2 regions of the Aminobacter sp. SR38 genome follow, and region 1 is predicted to be linked to the other one. Evidence: predicted binding sites of a transcription regulator. Region 1 holds the regulator's gene; the other holds the start of a gene.
The links. Region 1 encodes LexA, which represses DNA repair genes until DNA is damaged. Its sites were predicted from a motif close to TGTTCNNNNTGTGTTCNG; they were not measured.
Positions count from the first base shown of each region.

Region 1 (7,983 bases):
CATTCGCGACCGCATTGGCGGTCCGGAGGGCGAAATCGCGGCTGCCCTGGTCGTCGGCGTGAGCGGCGGCATTCCCGAGGATGTCAACGAGGCGCTGCGGCGTACCGGGCTCTACCACATCATCTCGATCTCGGGTCTGCACATGGCGATGGTCGCAGGCACGGTCATGCTTTTGATGCGGCTATGCTTCGCCGCCTTTCCCGGCTTCACCTCGCACCGGCCGGTCAAGAAGTACGCCGCAGGCGCAGCACTGCTCGCCATCGGTGGCTATCTGTTCATTTCAGGCGCCGAGGTCGCGGCGCAACGCAGCTTCATCATGCTGGCGGTGATGCTGACGGCCGTGCTGTTCGACCGTGCAGCACTCACCACGCGCAACCTGGCGATTTCGGCCGTCGTCGTGATCATGATCTCGCCCCACGAAGTCGTCGGGCCGAGCTTCCAGATGTCGTTCGCCGCAACGGCAGCCCTCGTTGGCGCATATGCCTGGTGGTCGGATCGGCGGGAGGAGCAGGCGCTGCCGGTAGGTCAGAGATCGCTGCCGTCCAAAATCTGGCGCTGGCTTGCGACAGTTGCGATAGGTCTCGCCGCGACGTCGGTGATTGCCGGGCTCGCGACCAGCGTTTTTGGCGCATGGCATTTCCAACGTGTTTCGCCCCTCAGCCTGTTCGCCAATCTGGCAGTCAGCCCGTTTGTGTCTGTCCTGGTCATGCCCTTTGCCGTCATGGCTGGCATCTTCATGCCGCTTGGGCTCGACGGCCCCTTCCTCGACACGATGGGCTTTGGCCTGAAGGCAATGATTGGCATCGCCACCTGGTTCTCCGAGCGCTCGCCGGTCGATGCGGTCGGCCTTGTCTCGTCACATGCGGTATTGTTGCTCACAGCAGCACTCGTCATCGCGTCGACGGCAACGACCTGGCTGCGCGCCGCCGCACTGCCATTCGCGGCCCTTGGGCTGCTGACGGTCGTGGAAACGGAAACGCCCGCCGTTCTCGTTTCGGAAGATGGCCGCCTCGTCGGCGTCCCGGTCGACGATGGCAAGCTGGCCGTCAATCGCGTCCGGCCGAACCAGTTCACCGTCGACAACTGGCAGCGCGCGCTGGCGTCGGAAACACTCGTCACCCCGGCCCGTTCGGCCGCGAATGCAACGAACGGGACTGTCCGTATGCCCAGCGAGACCGGCTCACAGCCAGCAGCCGATGCAGATGTCGCCGGTACGATACCCGGCAAACCAGTATCTGGAGAGCTAAACCCCGCCGGCGCGGACGCCTTCGTCTGTGATAGCGGGCTCTGCAAGGTTCAGCAACCAGAGGGTGCACGAATCGTCCATGCGGCGAATGCGAGCGCCGCTGCACGAGCCTGCGACAACGCGGATCTCGTCGTCGTCGACGATGCCACGGCAAGCGATGTCTGCCCCGGCGTGGCCGTGCTTACCAAACGCGAGCTGGCGCGCCTTGGCAGTGCGTCGATATTCATCACAGCCGAGGCGGCTGGCGTAGATCGGGCGGTCGAGATACGCCACGCCGTGGCGGAACCGTACCGCCCGTGGCATGCGCAGCGCCAATTTTCGCGCGAGGCGAGGGGCCTGTCACCCTACAAGCGAGCGGAGATGCCCCCGAAGACACCTGCCGGGGCAACCAAGGCGCACCCGAAAGCGCCGACTGCGGCCACACGGTGAGTCCGAAATCTGTACCCGCCGTCGCAGAGCCGTCAGATAAGGCAAGATAGCAACAGGGCAGATCAGTCCGGCTTACAGATTGCAGCAGGATGGACATGCCGAGGTGGCGGAAACGCAGCCCCGGCAATCAATAGCGGCGGATCAGGCCGACAAGCTTGCCCTGCACCTTGACCCTGTCCGGTCCGAAGATGCGGGTTTCATAGGCCGGATTGGCAGCCTCAAGAGCGATCGAGGCACCCTTGCGGCGGAAACGCTTGAGCGTCGCTTCTTCGTCGTCGACGAGGGCGACGATGATCTCACCGGGATTGGCCGTGGTCGAGCTGCGGATGACCACAGTGTCGCCGTCGAAGATGCCGGCCTCGATCATCGAGTCGCCCTTGACTTCGAGCGCGTAATGCTCGCCGCCCATGATCATGTCTGGCGGCACCGAAATCGAATGCGTCTTGTGCTGGATGGCGTCGATCGGCACACCGGCAGCGATGCGTCCCATGACGGGAATGGCAACCGCCGAAGCAACATCGTCGTCATTGCCGGCCGACATGCTGCGTGACGGCTCGGGTTTGCGGCCGAGGCTACCCTCGATGACGCTGGGCGAGAACTTCTTCGCCGCGTTGAGGCCAGGCGCGATCGAATCGGGCAGGCGCAGCACTTCAAGCGCGCGCGCCCGGTTGGGCAGGCGTCTGATGAAGCCGCGTTCTTCGAGCGCCGTGATCAGGCGATGGATGCCGGACTTGGAGGCGAGGTCGAGTGCTTCCTTCATCTCGTCGAAGGACGGCGGAATACCCGCTTCCTTCAGCCTCTCGTGGATGAATAGCAAAAGCTCGTGTTGTTTGCGCGTCAGCATCGCCACCCCCGAGGAATCAGAAGAAAAACAAACCCAGAACAAACACTATCTGTTCCAGTTGTGTTCCGCAACTGTTGATATTTCGTGAAGGGTGGAAGGTGCTGCTCAGCGCAACATCATCACCTTGCAGGCGCTGCCGGCTTCGACTGCAGGCGCGAAGGGCACCCGCACGATGGCGCAGTTGGCGTCGGCCAGCGTGCGCAGCATCGAAGAGTCCTGGATCAGGTAGGGTGTGACGACGAGACCCTCAGCGGTCTCGCGCGCAATCGCGCGGACAAAGTCCTGGCGCAGGTCGTTGGCCGCCATTGCCGTGTCGAGAATGCCGTTGCGCATGTCGGGCGAATAAGGGCGGCCGCCAAGCTTCGCCAGCAGAGGTTTCAGGAAAATCTGCGAGCAGATCAGGCTGGCAACCGGATTGCCCGGCAGGCCGACGCAGCGGCTGTTGCCGAGCCGGCCGAACATCAGCGGCTTGCCCGGGCGCATCGCGATCTTCCAGAAGTTGAGATCCATGCCGAGATCGGTCAGGACACGGTGAACGAGGTCGTGGTCGCCGACCGAAGCGCCGCCCAGCGTGACGATCACATCGGCGTCGGCGGCGAGCGCCTTGGCGACCAGTGCGGAGATTGCCTCGGTGCGGTCGGCGGCGATGCCGAGATCGAGTACGCGCGCGCCAACCGACTGAACGATCGCCGCGACGCCATAGGCGTTGGAGGCGATGATCTGGTCGGGCCCGGGATTGCTGCCCGGCGGCAACAGCTCGTCGCCGGTGGCGATGATGGCGACCAGAGGCGCCCGCAGCACTTCGACGCTGGGATGATTGGCAGCTGCGATCAGCGAGAGCGCTGCCGGGTCGAGCACACGTCCTGCATCAAGGATGAGGTCGCCCTGCTTGAAGTCGAGGCCCCTGGCGCGGATGTTGCGGCCAGCAAGCGTTGGCTCGAGCACCGCGATCTCGCCATTGCCGAGATCGCGAACGTTTTCCTGAATGACGACGGTATCCGCGCCTTGAGGCACCGGTGCGCCGGTGAAGATGCGGACGCACTCGCCCGGTCCGACGGTGCCCGTGAACTGCTTGCCGGCGGGTGCCTGGCCGATAACCTTGAGCTGCGCCGGCAGTGAAGCGATGTCGGCGGCCTGGACGGCGTAGCCATCCATGGCGGAGGCGTCAAAGGGCGGCTGGGTGCGCAGGGCGTGTAGTGGAGCCGAGAGCACGCGGCCCGATGCCTGGGCAAGGCCGACAGTTTCCGTGCCGCGTGGTTCGGCAGCGTCGAGCAGGCGCGCCAGGGCGTCGGCGACGGGCAGCAGCGCCATCTATTCGGCAGCCTTGTAGTCGCCCGACTTGCCGCCGGTCTTCTCGACCAGCCGGATGCCGGAGATCACCATGCCGCGGTCGGCGGCCTTGGCCATGTCGTAGATGGTAAGGCAGGCGACCGAGGCAGCCGTCAGCGCTTCCATCTCGACGCCGGTCTTGCCGGTGACGCGGGCAAGCGCCGTGACGCGCAGGCCGGGCAGCGCCTCATCTGGCTCGATCTCGACCGAAACCTTGGTCAAAAGAATGGGATGGCAGAGCGGCACGAGCTCATGGGTGCGTTTGGCCGCCATGATGCCGGCGATGCGGGCGGTGCCGAGCACGTCACCCTTCTTGGCGTTGCCCGACAGGATCAACGCCAGTGTCTCCGGGCGCATGACGACATGGCCTTCGGCAATTGCCGTGCGTGTCGTCTCGGCCTTGTCGCCGACGTCGACCATGTTGGCCTCGCCGGTGGCGCCGATATGGGTGAGGGTGGTTGCCATGTCAGGCGCTTGCCAGGGCTGCGCCATCGAGCAGCGCACGCGTCGCCGAGGTCACGTCGGCCTGCCGCATCAGGCTTTCGCCGACGAGGAAACTGGAGATGCCGGATTTCTGCAGACGCAGGCAATCGGCATGCGTGAAGATGCCGCTTTCGCCGACCAGCAGCCGGTCTGCCGGCACCATCGGCGCCAGGCGCTCCGACGTGTCGAGGCTGACCTCGAATGTGCGCAGGTTGCGGTTGTTGATGCCGAGCAGGCGCGACTGAAGCTTCAGCGCGCGTTCTGTCTCTTCTTCGTCATGGACCTCGACAAGCACGTCCATGCCGATTTCGAACGCCTCATCCTCGATACGCCTGGCATCTTCGTCGCTCAGGCTCGCCATGATGATCAGGATCGCGTCCGCGCCCCAGGCACGTGCTTCGTGCACCTGATAGGGCTCGAACATGAAGTCCTTGCGCAATGCCGGCAAGGCGCAGGCGTCGCGCGCGGCGGTCAGGAACTCGGGTGCGCCCTGGAAGGACGGCGTGTCCGTCAGCACCGACAGGCAGGCAGCGCCGCCGTCGGCATAGGCCCTGGCGAGCGCCGGCGGATCGAAGTCGGGACGGATCAGGCCTTTGGACGGGCTCGCCTTCTTGATCTCGGCGATCAGGCCAAAGCGGCTTTCACTGTGCCTGGTTTCGAGTGCCGCGAGAAAGCCGCGCGGCTTGGTGACGTCGCGGGCGCGCGCCCTGAGCTCGGCGAGCGGCAGCAGCGCCTTCGCTGCGGCGATCTCGTCGCGCTTGTAGGCTTCGATGCGGCGCAGGATATCGGCCATGTCTCTATCCGTTCGAAACGGCGACCAGTCGGTCGAGCACTGCCTTGGCGCGGCCGCTGTCGATTGCCTCGGCGGCAAGCGGCACGCCTTCGCCGATCGTTGCAGCCTTGCCGGCAACGACGAGGCCGGCACCGGCATTCATTAGCACCGTGTCGCGATAGGCACCCTTGGCACCTTCGAGAACCCCGCGCAGGGCAGCGGCATTGTGGGCGGAATCGCCGCCGCGCAGCTCTTCGCGCGTATGCTTGCTCAAGCCGACCTGTTCGGGCGTCAGCGCAAACGTGGTGATCACACCGTCCTTGAGGGCTGCGACATGGGTCTCACCCGTGGTGGTGATCTCGTCATAACCGTCGCCGTGGACGACCCAGACGTGCTGGGCGCCAAGTTCCTTCAGCGTCTCGGCCACCGGACGCACCCATTCGGGCGAGAACACGCCAACCAGCTGGCGGTTGACGCCGGCGGGATTGGAGAGCGGGCCGAGCAGGTTGAAGATGGTGCGGGTGCCAAGTTCGACGCGGGTCGCGCCGACATGCTTCATCGCCGGGTGATGCGCCGGCGCGAACATGAAGCCGACGCCGGCGTCATGGATGCAGCGGCCGATCGCCTCGGGCGTGAGGTCGATGTTGACGCCAAGGGCGGTCAGAACGTCGGCGGCGCCGGTCAGCGAGGACAGGCCGCGATTGCCGTGCTTGGCGACAGGCACACCTGCGCCCGCGATGACGAAGGCCGAGGCAGTCGAGATGTTGACGCTGTGCGAACCGTCACCGCCGGTGCCGACGATGTCGATGGCATCGGCAGGGGCTTCGACGCGCAGCATCTTGTCGCGCATGGTGGCGACGGCGCCCGAAATCTCGCTGACCGTCTCGCCGCGCACCCGCAGCGCCATGAGAAAGCCACCGATCTGGCCGGGCGTGGCTTCGCCCGACATGATGATGTCGAAGGCCTCGCGTGCCTCCTCGAAGGTGAGAGGGGTGCCCGCGGCGACCTTGGCGATATGCGGCTTGAGTGCGCTCATGGCGTTCCCACCGCAAGTGCGCGGGTGATCGCCGCCTGGTTGATCGTTGCTTGATACTCGCCCTGGAGCTGGGCGACGATCTGGTCGAGCAGGTCGTCCGACATGCCCGAGGCAAACTGCTTCTGCGCGTCCTCTGGCACCGCGCTCTTGTCCGCACCGGCCGGCTCGAACACTTCGGCGACCTTGAACAGAATCTGCGCATCGCCGGCAGGGGCGGGGACGATGCCAGTGCCGCCCTGGCCCATTGCAAACATCGCGGAGGCACCCTCGCGGCCAAAATCGGCATCGTCGGCCTCGCGCTTGAGGCCGCGCTTGGTCTGCTTTTCGAGCTTGAGTTCGCCGGCGATCACGTCGAGCGAGGCACCGTCCTTGAGGCGCTTCTCCAACTCGTCGGCTTTTGCCTTGAGACGCTTCGTCGCTTCGGCAGCGGTCCAGTCGGCGACGACCTTCTCGCGGACCTCGTCGAGCGTGCGGTCGCGGGCAGGCGTGATCTCGTCGACCTCGTAGAAGACGAAACCATTGGTGCCGACATTGAGCGGCGGGTTTTCGGTGCCGGATTCGGCGGTGAAGGCCGCCTGGATCAGGTTGCGCGAGTCCGGCAGGTCGTTGACGATGGTGCCGTCTGGCTGCTGGCCGGCGCGGTCGATGGCATCGATCGTCACCATCTTGAGCTTCAGCTTGTCGGCGGCAGCCTTCATCGACTCACCTGCGGCGCGGGCGTCCTCGTAGGAGTCGTGCACGTCGAGCAGGATGCGGTTGGCTTCGGCCAGCGCCAACTCCTTGCGGATCTGGTCCTTGACCTCGTCGAAGGTCTTGACGGTTTCCGGCGTGATCTCGCTGACGCGAACCAGCACTGGGCCGAAAGCGCCCTGGACGACGTCGCTGACCTGATTGGCCTGCAGCGCGAAGGCGGCGTCGGCGACCGCCTTGTCGGCGATCCTGTCCTTGGTCAGCGAGCCGAGGGCCACGTCAGCCGCGGTCTTGCCCTGGTCGGCGACAACCTTGTCGAAGGTCGCACCACCCTTGATCGCATCGGAAGCAGCCTTGGCCGCATCGGCGCTCAGCACAAGCTGGTCGATCTTGCGCGTCTCGGCGGTGGTGAAGTGCGACTTGTTCTTGTCGTAGTCCTGGCGCGCCTGTTCTTCGGTCACGGCTGCGGCATCCATGATGTCTTCCGGCTCGAGCTTGACGTAGCTCAGCTTGCGGAATTCAGGGGCGGCGTAGTTCTTCTTGTTTTCCTCGAACCAGGCCTTGAGCACGTCGTCGCCCGGTGCCGCGATCGGCTCGACGAGCGACTTGGGCAGCGGCAGGTAGTCGATGGTGCGATCTTCGCCGCGGTAAAGTGCGACGGCGCGCAGGAAGGTATCAGGAGCCTCGAGGCCGTCGGAAACGGCTTCGACGATTTGCTGGCGGACCGCAACCTGGGCGCGGTTCTTCAGATAGTCTTCGGGGCGCATGCCGATCTGGCGCAGGATGTATTCAAAAGCCTGGCGGTCGAACTTGCCGTCGGCGCCACGGAAGGTCGGGTCGTCCCAGGTGAGTTCGGCGAGGCGGTCCTTGGAGAGGCCGAGGCCGAGCTTGCGTGCCTGTTCGTCGAGCACCGCACCGGCGACGAGCTGCGAAAGCACCTGGTTGTCGATGCCGAGCGCGTTGGCCTGGTCGCGGGTCAGGCGTTGGCCGAACTGCTGCGACATGACGTTCAGCTGGCGGTCATAGGCGAGGCGGTATTCGACACCTGTAACATGCGTGCCGCCGGCCGTGACCACCTGGTCGCCGCCGAATTGGCTCATCATCTGACCCGAGATGCCCCAGATCGCGAAGCTGACGACGAGGAGCAGAAGCAA
Region 1 is NZ_CP062112.1:478,613-486,595, reverse strand. Features, by position in the region: gene IG197_RS02415 (ComEC/Rec2 family competence protein) at 1-1,675, shown strand, start outside; gene lexA (transcriptional repressor LexA) at 1,803-2,519, opposite strand; gene glp (gephyrin-like molybdotransferase Glp) at 2,625-3,830, opposite strand; gene moaC (cyclic pyranopterin monophosphate synthase MoaC) at 3,831-4,313, opposite strand; gene trpC (indole-3-glycerol phosphate synthase TrpC) at 4,315-5,124, opposite strand; gene trpD (anthranilate phosphoribosyltransferase) at 5,129-6,139, opposite strand; gene IG197_RS02385 (SurA N-terminal domain-containing protein) at 6,136-7,983, opposite strand, start outside.

Region 2 (7,983 bases), 2.6 Mb from region 1:
GCCTTGTCGAGGCCGCCGGCCGTCGCTTCCTTCTCGCCCAGTTCCGACGAATACCAACCCCAGATCGAGCCGGACATGGCGCCCCTGACGTCATCCGACAGACCCATCGCCTTGGCGACTTCGCGCAGCGCCGAGCGACCGCGATAGGTGACGACGGAAGCCGCGAGCGCGGTGCGCTTGGCGCTGTATCTTTCGTAGATGAATTCGATCACCTCGTTGCGCCGCTCGTGCTCGAAGTCGACGTCGATATCCGGCGGCTCGCCACGTTCCTCCGAAATGAAGCGCTCGAACAGCACATCGACGATATCGGGTCCGACATCGGTGATGCCGATGCAGAAGCAGATGACAGAATTGGCAGCGGAGCCGCGCCCCTGGCAGAGGATGCCCCTCGAACGGGCGAACTTCACAATCTCGTGGACGGTGAGGAAATAGCGGGCGTAATTGAGCTTTTCGACGATGTCGAGCTCATGCCGGATGATGCCCTGAACCTTTTCCGAAACGCCGTCCGGGTAGCGCTTTTTGGCACCCTCCCAGGCCAGCCGTTCCAATTCCGCCTGCGGTTCGAGGCCGGATTCCGTCGGTTCGTCGGGGTAATTGTATTTGAGCTCGCTCAGCGAGAAATGCAGGCTTTCGGCAAAGCGCAACGTCTCGGCCAGGGCCTCCGGGTGGTTGCGGAAAAACCTTGCCATATCGACAGGCGGCTTGAGGTGGCGTTCGGCATTCGCCTTGAGCTCGAAACCGACCTCGGCAACAGGCACGCTGAGGCGGATTGCCGTCAGCACATCCTGCAGCGGGCGCTGGTCCGGTGCATGGTAGAGCGCATCATTGGTCGCCATCAGCGGTATGCCTGCCATGGCGGCCATGGTAGCGGCCTGCTCGATCCTGAAGCGGTCGTCCCCACCGAAATTCGGAGCGACCGCGAGCCACAAGGAAGTGCCGAAGCGCTCCTTGAGACTGCGCAGAAGCGCAACGTCATCTTCCCTGGCGACCGCGACGTCGGGCAGGATGGCAAGCGACAGCAGGTCGCCCCACTCGAAAAGATCTTCCCGATAGAGAAGCGGCGCACCCTTTTCGCTCTCATCCCGGGCATTGGCCTGGGTAAGCATGCGGCACAGATGTCCCCAACCTTTGCGATCCCTGGGGTAGGCGAGCATGTCGGGCGTACCGTCGGCGAAAACCAGGCGGCATCCCGGGTGGTAGGCCAGCCCTTCCGTCTCCGCCATCTTCCACGCGCGGACGACACCAGCCACCGTATTGCAATCTGCAAGGCCGATGGCAGAAAGCCCCAGGAATTTCGCCGCGATCACCAGCTCTTCCGGAGCGGAAGCCCCGCGCAGAAAGGAGAAATTCGACTGGATGCCGAATTCGGCATAGCTGGCAGCGACGACCATGTTCATGCAAAGACCCCGTGCAGGAACCAGCGCGGCACCGCCTGCGCATTGTAGAGGCCCTGCCGGTAGAGCCAGTAGCGGCGGCCCTCGGCGTCCTCGATGCGGTAATAGTCGCGCGTCGGCGCATCGGCCGCCTGGCGCCACCATTCGGGCGCGATGCGCTCGGGCCCTTCCGCCCGCGCCACGCGATGCAACGCCCGGCGCCAGCGGAAATTGAGCGGCGGACCATCGGGAATCTCGGTCGCCGGAACATCGATTGGTTCAGGCTGCCGGAACAGGCGAATGGGGCGGTCGGGCAACCGGAGCCGCCTGGTAGCTTGCTGCGCCGCTCTGGCAGGACGCTCGGCTCCGTCCTTGCGGGCCTCTTCCTGGGCATAGGGCCGGGCGGAGGCGGCACGTTCCGGCAAATGGCTCTCGACCGGGATCGCTTCGAGCACCGCAGCTTCGCCAAGGCGTGCACTGATGCGATCGGCAAAGATCGCCAGTTCTTCGCCGCCATCCTCCACCACCTCGCCGGCAAGATCGGCCTGGCGCGCGTCGAAGCGGGCCGTCGACAGGGCAGAGAGACGCACGAGGTCGAAGCCGTAGCCGGCATCGATTGTCTCGCCGAGTGCCGCCAGCCGCTCATGAAACAGCCGGCGCACCAGTACCGGCTCGCGGATGGGGCGTGAGGCCCCGACAGTTATGCGGCTGACCATGCCGTCGACCCTGAACAGCAGCAGTTCGAGCGCGCGTGCGCCCTCTTCCCGGCGCTCGAGATCGACCTTGAGGGTGGCAGCAAGCAGGCCGATCAGCCGCTCGATGTCGTCGATGAGCGACAGCGGGTCGGCGAGATGGCGCTCGACCGAAAGCGGGGCGACAGGAAGGCGCGGTGAGATCGCCTCCTCGAGCCGACCCAACGCCTGGTCGAGGCGCTCGATGAGCTCTGCCCCGAAGCGACGGACAAGTGGCGCGCGCGGCCCGTCCATGATCGCGCCGACGCTGCGCAGCCCGACGCTTTCGAGGCTCGCCTTCGTCCTGGCATCGATCCTCAGCGCCGACAGTGGCAAGCGCGCGAGAAATTTGCGTTCGTTGCCCGGGGCCAGGATTTGACCCGTGGCAAAACGTGCCGTTGCCCATGCAGCACCAGGCGTCGAGGCAAGACCGGCGCGCACGTCGAAACCCTGGTGGAAAAACCGCGCCATCAGATCGGCAAGCAGCGCCTTTTCGCCGCCGAAGAGGTGAGCGCAGCCTGAAATGTCCAGGAACAGTCCGTTTTCACCGTCGATTGCGACAAGCGGCGTGTAGCGGTCGCACCAGTCGGCAAGTCCTTCGAGCAACCGGCGGTCGGCCTCGGGATCGGCTTCGACGACATCGATGTCGGGGTGCATGGCGCGCGCCTCGGCGATGCCCATGCCCGGCTTCAAGCGAAGCGCCTCAGCCCGTGCGTCGAGGCCGGCGATGCGCTGGGTGTTGTTCTCGCGGTGGCTGATCACCAGCGGCTTCAACGGCTGCGGGCTTGAACGCCAGGACCGCCCCAGCCTGCGCCGGAGGATGCGTTCGGCCGCGAGATGGGGAAACCACAGCGATACGATTCTCTGGGCTTCGTTCTGCGAGGGTGCGTGCATCGAGGTTCCATTCCAGAATGAAGCTGCCGGGAAGAGCCGTGCGGCTCTTGCCAATCTCGACAGCGAAGGCGGGAGCTGCGATCGAACCGGCCAGCGGCCCGAGAAGCGTTTGCCGCAAGGTGGCCGGCGCCGGCGAGATGACCAGCCGGACGGGGGCTGCCGTTGGTTCCGGCTCGGCCGACTGGCGCAGCAGGAGGACGGGCCGGCCGCTGTCCTGCGCCCGGCGGTGCAGGCGCCGCGTCGCCGTGAGGTCGACAATGCGCGGGTTGCCGCGCAATTCGACGACGACGGCTGCTATCTCCTCGATGCGGGCTGCTTCTTCGGCGATCCACAGCACGTCGGCGGCCTTCGGCGCCTCGGCAAGCAGCAGGCTTTCGGCCGGTATGCCGAAGAAGCTGGCGAGGCCCGGTGCGTAGGGCAACCCTGCCTCGCGGAACATCTCTGTGGTACCGACCCACAGCACCAGGTCGCTGGGCCGCGACCGCTCCTTCAGCATGCCGCTGACGAGCGCCAGCGCCAGCCCCGCGGCAGCCCCCGCATTGCGGGTTTCGGTGCCATGGATCTCGGTCAGCGCCGCCTTCGGCAGGCCGCCGCCAAGCACCTCGTCGAGCCTCTCGACACCGGTCGGCAGGAAGAAGTCACGCGCCGAGGCGTGGCCGTTGCGGCGGACCAGCAGCCCCGCGACCGGCTGGCCGTCGGCAGGCAAGACCAGCCTCTCAGCCAGTGTTCCCTCGATCTTGGCTATCTTCTGACGCAAGGCAAAAACGACATCCCGCGCCACGGCGCTGGTCGCCATGTCGATCTGCTTTCCCTGTTGTTCCCGTTATGTTCCTATAGATTCCAGAGGCGCCCTGGAGAGTCAAGCCGATTCAAGGAGAATTTATTCCTCTCCTCTCCTTCTGCTGTCGCCGCTAATTTGGCGCCCGAGCGGCAAAGGCCTCGTAAGCGCGGCGGCAAAGGGCTATATGCCCCCAAAAGGACAAAGAATGGCCCGCATTTACAAGACCCGCGCCTGGCACGACCAGCTTTCGCCCTCGATCGAGGAGATGGAGCTTCTGGCGCTCGAAGCCTATGCGCATCTGCCGGAAGAGTTTCGCCAGCTGACCGGCGAGGTCGTCATTCAGTTGGCCGAATTCCCGACCGACGAGATCATGGACGACCTGTCGCTGGAAACGCCGTTCGACCTGCTCGGCCTGTTCGAGGGCCGCGGCATCGCCGAGCGCTGGAACCCGCAGACCGGCGAAGGCCCCAACCGCGTCACACTCTACCGCCGCGCCATTCTCGACTACTGGGCCGAAAACGAAGAGACGCTGGGCGACATCGTCACCCATGTGCTGATCCACGAGATCGGCCACCATTTCGGCCTGTCCGACGAGGATATGGAGCGGTTGGAGGAAGCCGCCGAATAGCGGCAGAACCTGAGATCAGTAGTCGCCGAGCTTGATGTCAGGCGTGTATTCGGCGCCCTCGACATCCTTCACCACCGCCTGCCCGCAGCGCATCGTCCTGGTTTCGGCGTCGAAGGAATAGGTCGGCGAGCCGAACAGGTGCCAGCCCTTGTTCACCGCAGCCGTGACCTTGTGGCAGAAGGTGGCGTCGTCAGGGCCGGTCAGGAAGCGGTAGAGTTTCATGGCGGTGTCCCTTTCAGTGCCTGAGGCTTTCGAGCTGCGCTGCCCGCGCCAGAAGCCGCTCGGCCTCCGCAAGGTGCAGCCTTTCGACCATCTTGCCGCCGAGCGAGATTACACCTGAGGACGTATTCTCAGGAAGCGCGAAGGCATCGACGACGGCGCGCGCTTCGGCAAGTGCCTCGACCGACGGCGAGAACGCCGCATTGGCCGGGCCGATCTGGGCCGGGTGGATGACGGTCTTGCCCGAGAATCCCATGGCGGCGGCCTCGCCGCATTCGGCGGCGAAGGCATCGAGATCGCGGAAATCGTTGGACACGCTGTCGAGCATGTCGACCCCGCCGGCTCGCGCGCAAAGCACCATCTGCATCAGCCAGGGCTGGACATAGCGGCGGTCCGGCGTGAGCCTGACGCCGGTGTCCTTGGCAAGGTCGTTGAGCCCGGCGATCAGGCATGACAGCCGTGCCGAAGGATCGCGGCCGAGCTCGGCGATGGCCGCGAGATTGACCAGCGCCCGCGGCGTCTCGATCATCGCCCAGAGCTTGAGCGTGTCGAGGGCGTCGGCCTCGTCGAGCACGTCATTGGCTTCGAGCAGGTCGCGCGGCGTCTCGATCTTGGGCAGCACAACGCCATCGGTGACCCAGCCGCTGGCGGCAGCAAGATCGTCCGCGCCCCACGGACTTTTCAGCCCATTGATGCGCACGACATATTCACGCGCGCCCGCCGGCCGTTCGGCGAAGAATTTTGCCAGCCTGTCGCGCGCCGCGGCTTTCTGCTCGGGCAGCACGGCATCTTCCAGGTCGAAGATGACGGTGTCGCAGGCAAGCTGCGCAAGCTTGGCGATCGCCTTTTCGTTTGTGGCGGGCACGAACAGCACCGAGCGGCGCGGGCGGGGCAGGGAATGTTGCATCTGGTCTTCTTGCCCGGCAATGCTGGCCCTTGCAAGTCCTTGCCGGACGACGGCGTAACTGCTTTTGTCCTCCATCACAGACATACGGGAACACTCCATGGCACGCTACGACGTGGTCATCACAGGCGGCGCGATCGTCGGCAGCTCGATCGCCTATTATCTGCGCGAGGAGGGTTTTACCGGCTCGATCGCGCTTGTCGAGCGCGACCCGCAATTCGCCCATGCCGCGACCACATTGTCCTGCGCCTCGATCCGCCAGCAATTCTCGATCCCCGAGAACATCCGCCTGTCGCAGTTCACGCTTGGCCTGTTCCGGCGGCTCAAGCAGGAGTTCGGCCCTGACGCCGATATCGGCTTCCGTGAGGGCGGCTACCTGATCCTCGCCGGCGACAGCGGCCTGCCGATCCTCAGGGCGAACCACGAGGCCCAGATGGCCGAGGGTGCCGACATCGTTCTCGAGGACGCCGAGCAGCTGCAGAAACGCTTCTCCTGGATCTCGACCGAGGGCATTTCCGCCGGCGCCTATGGGCTGTCAGGCGAAGGCTGGTTCGACGCCCACGCCATGCTCGGCCTGTTCCGCAAGGCGCTGAAGACCAAAAACATCGACCTGATCACCGCAGAGGTGACGGGCATCGAGCGTGTCGGCAACCGCGTCGCGGCGGTCACGCTTGCCAATGGCGAGCGGCTGGAGGCCGGCACGCTGTTCAACGCCGCCGGGCCGAATGCCGGCAAGGTGTCCGCCATGGCTGGGCTGGTGTTGCCGGTCGAGCCGCGCAAGCGCAACGTCTTCGTCTTCGAAGCGCGCGAAAAATTCGCCGACATGCCGCTGATGGTCGACCCCTCCGGCGTCTATGTTCGCCCCGAAGGTTCGGTCTACATCACGGGCGGCGCCGAGAGCGAGGATGGCGAACTGGCCGCCGACCCCAAGGATTTCAACCCCGACTGGGGCCTGTTCGAGGAGATGATCTGGCCGGTGCTGGCCACCCGCGTTCCGGCCTTCGAGGCGATCAAGGCGACGCAGGCCTGGGTCGGACACTACGACTACAACGCGCTCGACCAGAACGCCGTCATCGGCCCGCATCCCGAGGTTCAGAACTTCATCTTCGCCAACGGCTTTTCCGGCCACGGCCTGCAGCAGGCGCCGGCGGTCGGCAAAGCGCTGGCCGAGCTTCTGGTCCACGGCGCCTACCGCACCATCGACTGCTCAGCCTTCGGCTATCAGCGCATCGCGGAGGGGCGACCGTTCCGCGAACTGAACGTGATTTAGGTATTTTGCTGCAGCCAACCTCCTGGCGTAGAGCTTCATCTGCGCCAACTTATGGGGAGGTTGGTTCCTCCGCCCATGCCGTGAGGAGCCCTGGCCATGAAAAGCGCCCTCGGTGTCCCGATAGTGGTTTTCGCTGGTCTGCGAAGTGCCCAAGAACTCACCCTATGGGTGACAGAGCCTCTTTGAGCTTTGTGCGCCTGGCAATGCCAAACATCAGTCAGGCAAATCCGATTTGCTGGGCTTTATGTATCAGAGCTGAACAGATAAGAATTCATTAAGTCTCTCTGACAAGCGGAACCGGCTTTTCCTTGCCAAAGAAGCTTCTATCGATTTCAACGTAACAAATCTCAGGCAGTGCATACAGGGAATTGGAATGATGCAGTCTTACGCGGACGGGGGCGCACCGGGTACCAAATCAACCAGAAATTACAAGCTTCTTTCGGGCGTCTGCATGACCGCCCTTGCCATAGCCTTCCCAACGCCAGCGGCACGGGCGGCGAGTTTCGAGGCGTCCAGCCAGACGGAACTCTACCAGGCGATCGTCGACGCCGAGGCGCACGGCGATGCAGCCTCGACCATCACGCTGACCGGCAGCTTCTCCCTCAATAGCTCGCTACCGGCCATTTCAGGCAAGAACATCACCATCGCCACAGGCACCAACACGCTCTCTTACAACCCCGCCGTGTCGTTCAACGTCACGACCGGCGCGAGTCTGACGCTCACGGGCAATATCTTGGGCAGTGGCGTCCTGAACCCTGGCGTGCTCAGCAAGGTTGGCGGTGGACAACTCACCATCAGTGGGGCGACCGGCACCGGCATCACCAGAATCGGCCTTGGCGCGGGGCACACCCTCCTCAACGGCGGCAGCCGGGTCACATTCGGCTCCTCCGCCGGCGGAACCGTGTCGCAATTGGATATTGCCGGCGGGGCCGGCCAAGTGGCGAGCCTGACGATATCGGGTCAGGGCACCCGGCTGGTCGCGACGGGAACCGACCCGAATGACTTGAGCGGCGGCGCCGGAAGCCAATCGGCCCTGACCATTGAGGATGGAGCCGTCTACACCACGACGCGGGCCTTAAGAGTTCACACGACAAGTTCGCAGGGTACCGCCACCGTCAACGTGCAAGGTGAAGGTTCGACGCTGGAAGCCGCGTCCTTCATCTCAACCAACGGCACAAGCTAC
Region 2 is NZ_CP062112.1:3,104,537-3,112,519, reverse strand. Features, by position in the region: gene IG197_RS15165 (error-prone DNA polymerase) at 1-1,397, opposite strand, end outside; gene IG197_RS15160 (DNA polymerase Y family protein) at 1,394-2,866, opposite strand; gene IG197_RS15155 (ImuA family protein) at 2,808-3,794, opposite strand; gene IG197_RS15150 (metallopeptidase family protein) at 3,985-4,407, shown strand; gene IG197_RS15145 (DUF1737 domain-containing protein) at 4,423-4,629, opposite strand; gene IG197_RS15140 (CoA ester lyase) at 4,643-5,533, opposite strand; gene IG197_RS15135 (FAD-binding oxidoreductase) at 5,631-6,800, shown strand; gene IG197_RS15130 (autotransporter outer membrane beta-barrel domain-containing protein) at 7,174-7,983, shown strand, end outside.
Region 2: IG197_RS15155 (ImuA family protein) is a predicted target of LexA. The motif match lies at 3,814-3,831, and genes of this name have one in related genera.